Regions from separate parts of the Paraburkholderia sp. D15 genome, predicted to be linked through region 1. Evidence: predicted binding sites of a transcription regulator. Region 1 holds the regulator's gene; each other region holds the start of a gene.
What was found. The regulator HrcA, encoded in region 1, represses chaperone genes, less so after heat shock. The targets are predictions, from matches to a motif close to TTAGCACTCNNNNNNNNNGAGTGCTAA.

Region 2: the regulator HrcA is predicted to act here: its motif matches at 905-931, upstream of groES (co-chaperone GroES).
Region 3: the regulator HrcA is predicted to act here: its motif matches at 993-1,019, upstream of rpoH (RNA polymerase sigma factor RpoH).
Region 4: the regulator HrcA is predicted to act here: its motif matches at 1,156-1,182, upstream of LFL96_RS34260 (co-chaperone GroES).

What each region holds. Positions count from the first base shown of each region.
Region 1 covers NZ_CP110395.1:691,512-693,715, forward strand. Annotated here, with positions in the region: gene LFL96_RS02960 (NAD kinase) at 1-104, opposite strand, end outside; gene hrcA (heat-inducible transcriptional repressor HrcA) at 387-1,406, shown strand; gene hemH (ferrochelatase) at 1,614-2,204, shown strand, end outside.
Region 2 covers NZ_CP110395.1:830,717-832,920, forward strand. Annotated here, with positions in the region: gene LFL96_RS03560 (hypothetical protein) at 1-467, opposite strand, end outside; gene groES (co-chaperone GroES) at 1,003-1,293, shown strand; gene groL (chaperonin GroEL) at 1,347-2,204, shown strand, end outside.
Region 3 covers NZ_CP110395.1:454,781-456,984, reverse strand. Annotated here, with positions in the region: gene LFL96_RS01990 (nuclear transport factor 2 family protein) at 1-111, opposite strand, end outside; gene LFL96_RS01985 (acyloxyacyl hydrolase) at 155-718, opposite strand; gene rpoH (RNA polymerase sigma factor RpoH) at 1,082-2,017, shown strand.
Region 4 covers NZ_CP110396.1:3,262,482-3,264,685, forward strand. Annotated here, with positions in the region: gene groL (chaperonin GroEL) at 1-812, opposite strand, end outside; gene LFL96_RS34260 (co-chaperone GroES) at 826-1,116, opposite strand; gene LFL96_RS34265 (TetR/AcrR family transcriptional regulator) at 1,383-2,012, shown strand; gene LFL96_RS34270 (DMT family transporter) at 2,116-2,204, shown strand, end outside.

The sequences.
Region 1 (2,204 bases):
CGCTTCGCGATACACGAGGCGAGCGCGGTCAAGGGCTCGACGATCCCCGGCGTATTGTTGCGCCCGACGAGCGCGACGGTCTTGAACTGGCTGGTCACTTGCATGCCGGCATTACACCATAGGTAGGGCCTGAAAAGAACCGCCGACAGCCCCGGCCGCGGGGCGGCGCGGCCAGGCTGTCAGCGACGCGCGCGATTATCGTTAGAATGGTGAAGCGTTGATGACATGCGCGCCGCGTAAAGTGTCGCGGTGCGCCCTTGTCGAGGATGCCGCTCATGCGCCGGACGGGCGGCCAGGCGGCGCTCCGGCGAATCGCGGCGCATTGTCCAACAGTCGGCGCCGTCAGCGCTCGCGATAGCCTTGCCATTAAGCTAAAATTTTTCCTCATGCTAGATCCTCGCGCACAAACCCTCCTCAAAACGCTGATCGAGCGCTACATCGCCGAAGGTCAGCCGGTCGGCTCGCGCACGCTGTCACGTTACTCGGGCCTCGAACTGAGCCCCGCCACCATCCGCAACGTGATGTCGGACCTCGAGGATCTGGGGCTCGTGATCAGTCCGCATACTTCCGCCGGCCGTATTCCCACGCCGCGCGGCTATCGCCTGTTCGTGGACACCATGCTGACCGTGGAATCCGCCGCCGACGAAGAAGCCGTGATGCGCACCGTCAAGACCACGCTGCAGGCTGGTGAGCCGCAGAAGATCGTCGCCGCGGCGGCGAGCGTGCTGTCCAGCCTGTCGCAGTTCGCGGGTGTCGTGCTGACGCCGCGCCGCAGCCACGTGTTCAAGCAGATCGAGTTCATGCGCCTGTCCGACAAGCGCATTCTGCTGATCATCGTGACGCCGGAAGGCGACGTGCAGAACCGCATCATGGCGACGCAACGCGACTTCAGCCCGGCCGAGCTGGTGGAAGCCTCGAACTACATCAACGCCCATTTCGCCGGCCTTTCGTTCGACGACGTGCGCCGCCGTCTGCGCGAGGAAATCGACCAGTTGCGCGGCGACATGACCACGCTGATGCATGCCGCCGTCACGGCCAGCACCGACGAATCCGATACCGGCGAGACCGTGCTGATTTCCGGCGAGCGCAATCTGCTCGAAGTGGCCGACCTGTCGTCGGACATGGCGCGCCTGCGCAAGCTGTTCGATGTGTTCGACCAAAAGACCAGTCTCCTTCAATTACTCGACGTATCGAGCCACGCGGCGGGCGTGCAGATTTTCATCGGCGGCGAATCGACGCTCGTGCCGATCGAGGAAATGAGCGTGGTCACCGCGCCGTACGAAGTGAACGGCAAGATCGTCGGCACGCTCGGCGTGATCGGGCCGACCCGCATGGCCTACAACCGCGTGATTCCGATCGTGGACATCACCGCGCGTCTGCTTTCCATGACGCTCAGCCAGCAGTAGCGCGCATTCGTCACATGAGCCGTCGTACGTCGACCGCGGCGGCGAATCGCGCCGGCGCAGTCGTTCGACCATCATGCGCGATGCCGCGCGGCTTGCCAATTGGCCGAATGGCCAGGGGTGTACGGCGGACCGGCGGCTGGACCGCGCCGCTATAATGAAACCCATCTGAAACCGACGCGCCGCTCGAAGCGGCGACTTCCGCTGCCTATGCGCTTCGACCTCGAGCGGCCCTCGCAGAACGCCACGTCACATCGTGTCGCCGTGCTGCTGATCAATCTCGGTACGCCCGACGCGCCGACGCCGCGCGCCGTCCGCCGCTATCTCGCGCAGTTTCTGTCCGACCCCCGCGTGGTGGAAATTCCGTCGCTGTTGTGGCAGATCATCCTGCGCCTGTTGATCCTGCCGTTTCGCAGTCCGGCATCGGCGAAGAAGTACGCTGCGGTCTGGATGCCCGAAGGCTCGCCACTACGGGTTCATACGGAAAAGCAGGTGGAGGGCTTGCGCCATCTGCTGCAGTTGAACGACTACACGGTGCTGGTCGATTACGCGATGCGTTACGGCACGCCGGGCATTCCGGCAATGCTGAATCAACTGAAGCTGGCGGGCGCCGAGCGCGTGCTGCTGGTGCCCATGTATCCGCAGTACTCGTCCTCGACCACCGCGACGGCGTTCGACGACGCATTCTCCGCGCTCAAGCGCATGCGCAATCAGCCGGAAATCCGCACGGTGCGCCAGTACGCGGATCACCCCGCTTACATCGCCGCGCTGGCCGCGCAGGTGCATCAATACTGGCAGCAG
Region 2 (2,204 bases), 140 kb from region 1:
ACCTTTTCGAGACTGGATCGAACGACGACGTTCCGATACAGGCGGATCACGTCGCGCTCGACCTCGATCGCTTCGGTTTGAGACATCCAGACCTTTGCCACATCGCCTTTCTGTTCGATCTTGATGGGCGGCCGTCCTTTGAGCATGCGCAACAGGCCGATCAACCCGCCGGCCAATCCGCCACCGGTAATGCCGACGATCTGCATGATGGTCCAGCCGTTCGCGATCGCCGTTGCTCCGTTTCCGGAAAAGATATCCTTGATCTGCGAAAGCAGGTGCTGCGAAGCGATCAGGTCGATCCCGAATGAGCCGGCCTTGAAGCTGGCATTCACCTGCACCCGAACTTCCGCCGCCTCGCCGTTTATCTCCTTGTTCGCGGCCGTGAACAGGTCGGCGAACGCGACAAGCGCCGGGGCGAGGTCGCGCACATCCATCCGATGCTCTTTAAGAGCCGGGCCGTCGTACACGACGTGAAAACGCTCATGGTTGCTCATGTCCATAGTTTAAGGGCAGCGCAATATGGTATCCAGGGCCGCAACAGTGAAGAGCGGGGCACGGCATCTTGCCCTGAATGCAATGGACAGACAATTTTCGAGAAAGCTGACCGGGAGTGGCGCGTGGTCGATTGCTAAGCGGATAGGGATTTTTCCCTATCGGACGAATCGTCGCGCATCAAACCGGCTCTCCTGATCCTCTGACGCGATCTTCCGGAGCGCCCGGCATTCCATTGCATGAAAACGTGGGACGACAGCGTAGCTGTATGTTTTACAAAGAGAATTGCGCAATGGAACCGGACGGCTCACGCGTCGCGAGCGGCCGATTTGAGGGCCAAGGCGTCGAGAATGAGCGCCGCTAGCCCTGTCCGCCATCCCCTTCTTGAATTTGTCACCACCCGTCCATATAATTAGCACTCGCTGCACGAGAGTGCTAACAACATCGCCGGTTGGCTCTGCCAGCCGGGTTTTCTCAGCGTTCTTCAGTCTCAATCAGAGAGGAGTATGTATGAACCTTCGTCCTTTGCATGATCGCGTGATCGTCAAACGTCTGGATCAAGAAACCAAGACCGCGTCGGGCATCGTGATCCCCGAAGCCGCAGCGGAAAAGCCGGATCAAGGCGAAATCCTCGCAGTCGGCCCGGGCAAGCGTGACGACAAGGGCGCTCAAATCGCGCTCGACGTGAAGGTCGGTGACCGCGTCCTGTTCGGCAAGTACGCAGGCCAGACCGTCAAGGTCGACGGCAACGAACTGCTCGTGATGCGCGAAGAAGACATCATGGCCGTGGTGCAGAAGTAAGCGCATAGACGCTACTTCCCGGTCATATCCCAAAGAATTCAAGGAGTTAGAAGATGGCAGCTAAAGACGTCGTATTCGGTGATTCCGCCCGTGCCAAGATGGTCGAAGGCGTGAACATTCTCGCGAACGCTGTGAAGGTCACGCTGGGTCCGAAGGGCCGCAACGTTGTCCTGGAACGCAGCTTCGGCGGCCCGACGGTCACCAAGGATGGTGTCTCGGTCGCGAAAGAGATCGAACTGAAGGACAAGCTCCAGAACATGGGCGCGCAAATGGTCAAGGAAGTTGCTTCCAAGACCAGCGACAACGCAGGTGACGGCACCACGACCGCAACGGTTCTGGCTCAGTCGATCGTCCGCGAAGGCATGAAGTACGTCGCATCGGGCATGAACCCGATGGACCTGAAGCGCGGTATCGACAAGGCTGTCGCCGCTGCAATCGACGAACTGCGCAAGATCAGCAAGCCGTGCACGACCAACAAGGAAATCGCGCAGGTCGGCTCGATCTCGGCAAACAGCGACTCGTCGATCGGCGATCGTATCGCTGAAGCGATGGACAAGGTCGGCAAGGAAGGCGTCATCACCGTCGAAGACGGCAAGTCGCTGCAAGACGAGCTGGACGTTGTCGAAGGTATGCAATTCGACCGCGGCTACCTGTCGCCGTACTTCATCAACAACCCGGACAAGCAAGTCGCCGTTCTGGACAACCCGTTCGTGCTGCTGCACGACAAGAAGGTCTCGAACATCCGTGACCTGCTGCCGGTCCTGGAACAGGTCGCTAAGGCTGGCCGTCCGCTGCTGATCATCGCGGAAGACGTCGAAGGCGAAGCACTGGCAACGCTGGTGGTGAACAACATCCGCGGCATTCTGAAGACCGTTGCCGTCAAGGCGCCGGGCTTCGGCGATCGCCGTAAG
Region 3 (2,204 bases), 240 kb from region 1:
GCTGACGTTCTCCGCAAGCAGCGTGTCGAGCGACGAACCGTCACCGTCGACCATCGCGCGGAAACGCTCGCGTTCGAGCCCGCGAATCGCTTCGATTATCTTTGCCACCATCGCTCAGCCCCTCGCACCGATGAGCCGAACGTGCTCACGGGCTTCAGAAGTTATATTGCAGATATAGCTGGTGGAAATTTATACCAGGATTCGGCTCTTTGATACCGCCGTTGGAAACATGCTGGAAACGGTAGCCCACCTGATACTGCTGGTGGCTGCCGAACTGCATGCCGACCCCCGCCATGTCGGCGAACTGGAACGCGGTGCCGAGCGTGAACTTGTCGGATAGACGCGGACTCGACAGCAGGCGGATACCGGCGCCCAACTCCGCGTACGGCCGCAGCGACCCCGTGCCCTTAATGAAGCGGATGATCGGCGTTACGCCGACTTCGCCGATGTTGTCGTGCACGTTGCCTTCGTTGGTATGCCACCAGGCCACGTGCGCTTCGCCGATCAGCGCGAAGTGCCAGTCACCGATCTGCCACCAGGTCAGGTTCGGATCCCAGACGAAGCCGAGATCGAGCTTTTTCACGTGACGATCGCCGAGACCGCCCGCCACCTGGATACCGAACTGATCGGCCGAAGCCGCCGCCGACGCTCCCATCAGCAGGGCCACGCAGCCCGTTTTTAGCGCCAGACCGCGCAATGCATTCTTTTTGTTGTTCATCTAACACCCGAGCTCCGTCGAACGTTAAAGAATCTGTCACTGTTTGCTTATTCTAAAGACAAAGTCGATTCGATGGATCGTATGAAGAAACCTATTTTTTCGCAATTAGTCACTGCAAAATCAGCAAATATCGGTCACATATAAGAATGAAGGCCGATTGTCAGGTAAGTTCTACGGCCCACACATGTCACGCATGAACGGCGTATCATGGCTATCGAAACCTCGATTTCAATAGAAATTGACGGAACTTGGATGCCCCTACGGCCTCTAAGTATTAGCACTCGGCAAATCAGAGTGCTAACATCCAACGCTGGAGTCGTTTAACTGAATACGCTTTTGTCTGATTCCAAAGGAGTTTCCTACGTGAGCCATGCAATGACCCTTCCGAGTACTCTGAGCCCGTCGTCGGCTAAGGCCGCTTCGGCAGGTGCACTGGCGCTCTCGCATTCCTCGCTGCTGCCCGGTCAACTGGGCAATATCGACGCCTACATCCAGGCCGTTAACCGGATTCCGATGCTGACGCCGGCGGAAGAACGCCAGTTCGCCACCGAATTTCGCGAGCAGGACAACCTCGCGTCCGCGCGCCGTCTGGTGCTGTCGCACCTGCGCCTGGTCGTGTCGATCGCGCGTAACTATCTCGGTTACGGCCTGCCGCACGCCGACCTGATCCAGGAAGGCAATATCGGCCTGATGAAGGCCGTGAAGCGCTTCGATCCGGAGCAGAACGTGCGCCTCGTGTCGTACGCCATGCACTGGATCAAGGCCGAGATCCACGAATACATTCTGCGCAACTGGCGGATGGTGAAGGTCGCCACCACCAAGGCGCAACGCAAGCTGTTCTTCAACCTGCGCAGCCACAAGCAAGGTCTGGGCGCGTTCACGCCGGATCAGATCGACGATCTGGCGAAGGAACTGAACGTGAAGCGCGAGGAAGTCGCCGAAATGGAAACCCGGCTGTCGGGTGGCGACATCGCGCTGGAAGGCCAGGTCGAGGACGGCGAGGAAAGCTACGCGCCGATCGCCTATCTGGCCGACTCGCATAGCGAACCGACCGCCGTGCTGGCTTCGCGTCAGCGCGACAGGCTGCAAAGCGACGGTATCGCGAGCGCGCTGAATGCGCTGGACGCGCGCAGCCGCCGCATCATCGAAGCACGCTGGCTGAAGGTGGAAGACGACGGTTCGGGCGGCTCGACACTGCACGAACTGGCCGACGAGTTCGGCGTGTCGGCGGAACGGATTCGCCAGATCGAAGCCAGCGCCATGAAGAAGATGCGCGGCGCGCTGACCGACTACACGTAAAACGCGCAGTCCATCAGATAAGCGCCGGATGCCGGGTGCGGGACCACCGCACCGGCAAGCAGCACCCGAAACCCCGCCCTCGCAAGACGGCGGGGTTTCTTTTTTCGCCTTCCTGCCCGGCATCTACCCACCTTCCGCTCGCCCGCTTTCCGCTTTCGCGGCCACGCCTTCGCGCTCGCCCGGCCGC
Region 4 (2,204 bases), on a different replicon from region 1:
AGAATGCCGCGAATGTTGTTCACCACCAGCGTCGCGAGCGCTTCGCCCTCGACGTCTTCCGCGATGATCAGCAGCGGGCGGCCGGCCTTCGCGACCTGTTCCAGCACCGGCAGCAGATCGCGGATATTCGACACCTTCTTGTCGTGCAGCAGCACGTACGGGTTATCGAGCACGGCGACCTGCTTGTCCTGGTCGTTGATGAAATACGGCGACAGGTAGCCGCGATCGAATTGCAGACCTTCCACCACGTCGAGTTCGTCGTCGAGCGACTTGCCGTCTTCGACCGTGATCACGCCTTCCTTGCCGACCCGGTCGATCGCTTCCGCGATGCGCTGGCCGATCGATTCCTCGCCGTTCGCCGAGATCGTCGCGACCTGGGCGATTTCCTTGCTGGTGGTGGTCGGCTTGCTGATCTTCCTCAGTTCGTCGATCGCCGCGACCACGGCCTTGTCGATGCCGCGTTTCAGATCGAGCGGATTGAGACCCGCCGCCACGTACTTCTGGCCCTCCCGCACGATCGCCTGCGCGAGCACGGTGGCGGTGGTGGTGCCGTCGCCGGCGGCGTCGCTGGTGCGCGATGCGACTTCCTTCACCAGTTGCGCGCCGATGTTCTGCACGCGGTCCTGCAATTCGATTTCCTTCGCGACCGACACGCCGTCCTTGGTCACGATGGGCGAGCCGAAGCTGCGCTCCAGCACGACATTGCGGCCCTTCGGTCCGAGCGTCACCTTGACCGCGTTGGCCAGAATGTTCACGCCTTCGACCAGTTTCGAACGCGCCACGTCGCTAAAAATGATTTCCTTTGCTGCCATGTTCAACGCTCCCTTATTGAGTGACGACGGCGACGACATCTTCTTCGCGCAGCACCAGCAGTTCGGTGCCGTCCACCTTCACGGACTGGCCCGCGTACTTGCCGAACAGCACGCGCTCGCCGACCTTCAGGTCCGGTTCGATACGCTTGCCGTCGCTATCGCGCTTGCCCGGGCCGATGGCGATCACTTCGCCCTGGTCGGGTTTTTCCGCGGCGCTTTCGGGAATCACGATGCCCGATGCGGTCTTGGTTTCCTGATCGAGGCGCTTGACGATCAGACGGTCGTGCAATGGACGTAGGCTCATGGATGGGTTTAGCGGTATATCGGTGTTGAGGGATTGAATCTGGCACTCGTCGCGGGTGAGTGCTGACCGGAATCGAGTATAGAAATGCGTCGCCGCGCGATCCAATAACGAATCGTCGGATCGTTATCGGCGTTTCAGGATTACGTTATGGGCGGCGCGGGAAAAGCCGCTGGCGTGCGGCCGACGCGAGTCCGGCGCTCCAACACGCGCATTGGCTAAAGCTTGCGCTTGCTTTCTGGAACGAGCAGTCTTAATATCCGTTCACCATGCCACGACACACCCGACACTCCGCCGCATCGTCCGCCGCCCTGGAGCGCGGGCGGCCCCGCGAATTCGATATCGACGAAGTGACGCGCGCGGCCGGCCGCGTGTTCTGGCAGCAGGGCTACCATGCCACCTCGATCGAGATGCTGTGCCAGTCCACAGGGCTCTTTCGTGCGAGTCTTTACAGTGCGTTCGGCGACAAGCACGGCCTGCTGGTGGCCGCGTTCGGCCAATACGCGGAAGGGGCGATCGCCCGCGTGAAGGAACGGCTGGAAGGCGCCGGTTCGCCACGCGAGGCCTTGCACCAGGCCTTGCTGCATTACACGAAGGTGTCGGTGAAGCTATCGCAGCGACATGGCTGCTTCATTACCAATGCCGCGATCGAACTGCTGCCGGCGGACGAGGCGCTGCGGCCGCATGTCGAAACCACGCTGCGCCGCATCGCCACGCATCTGGCCGCGGCGGTCGTGCGCGGCCAGCAGGCGGGCGAGTTCGATTCCACGCTCGACGAACAGGCCGTCAGCACCTATCTGCTGTGCGTGATCCAGGGGTTTCGGGTGCTCGGCAAAGCTCATTTTCACGAGGAAGACCTCGTGCCTGTCGTCGACATGACGATGCGCGCGCTGCTCTAAAATTTTTTCCCTATTTCTGGAACGATCAGTCATGAATGAGCCGGTGGGATTGTCTTCAGTCGCGGTAGAGCCGATACAACACGCAAAGCCGGTACAGCGGCCTGTGCAGGCGAATACAACCAACGCGCCTGTCGCGACACAGAACGCGTATGGCAAGGGCGTGATGTTCTGCGTGGCGGCCACGGTATTGAT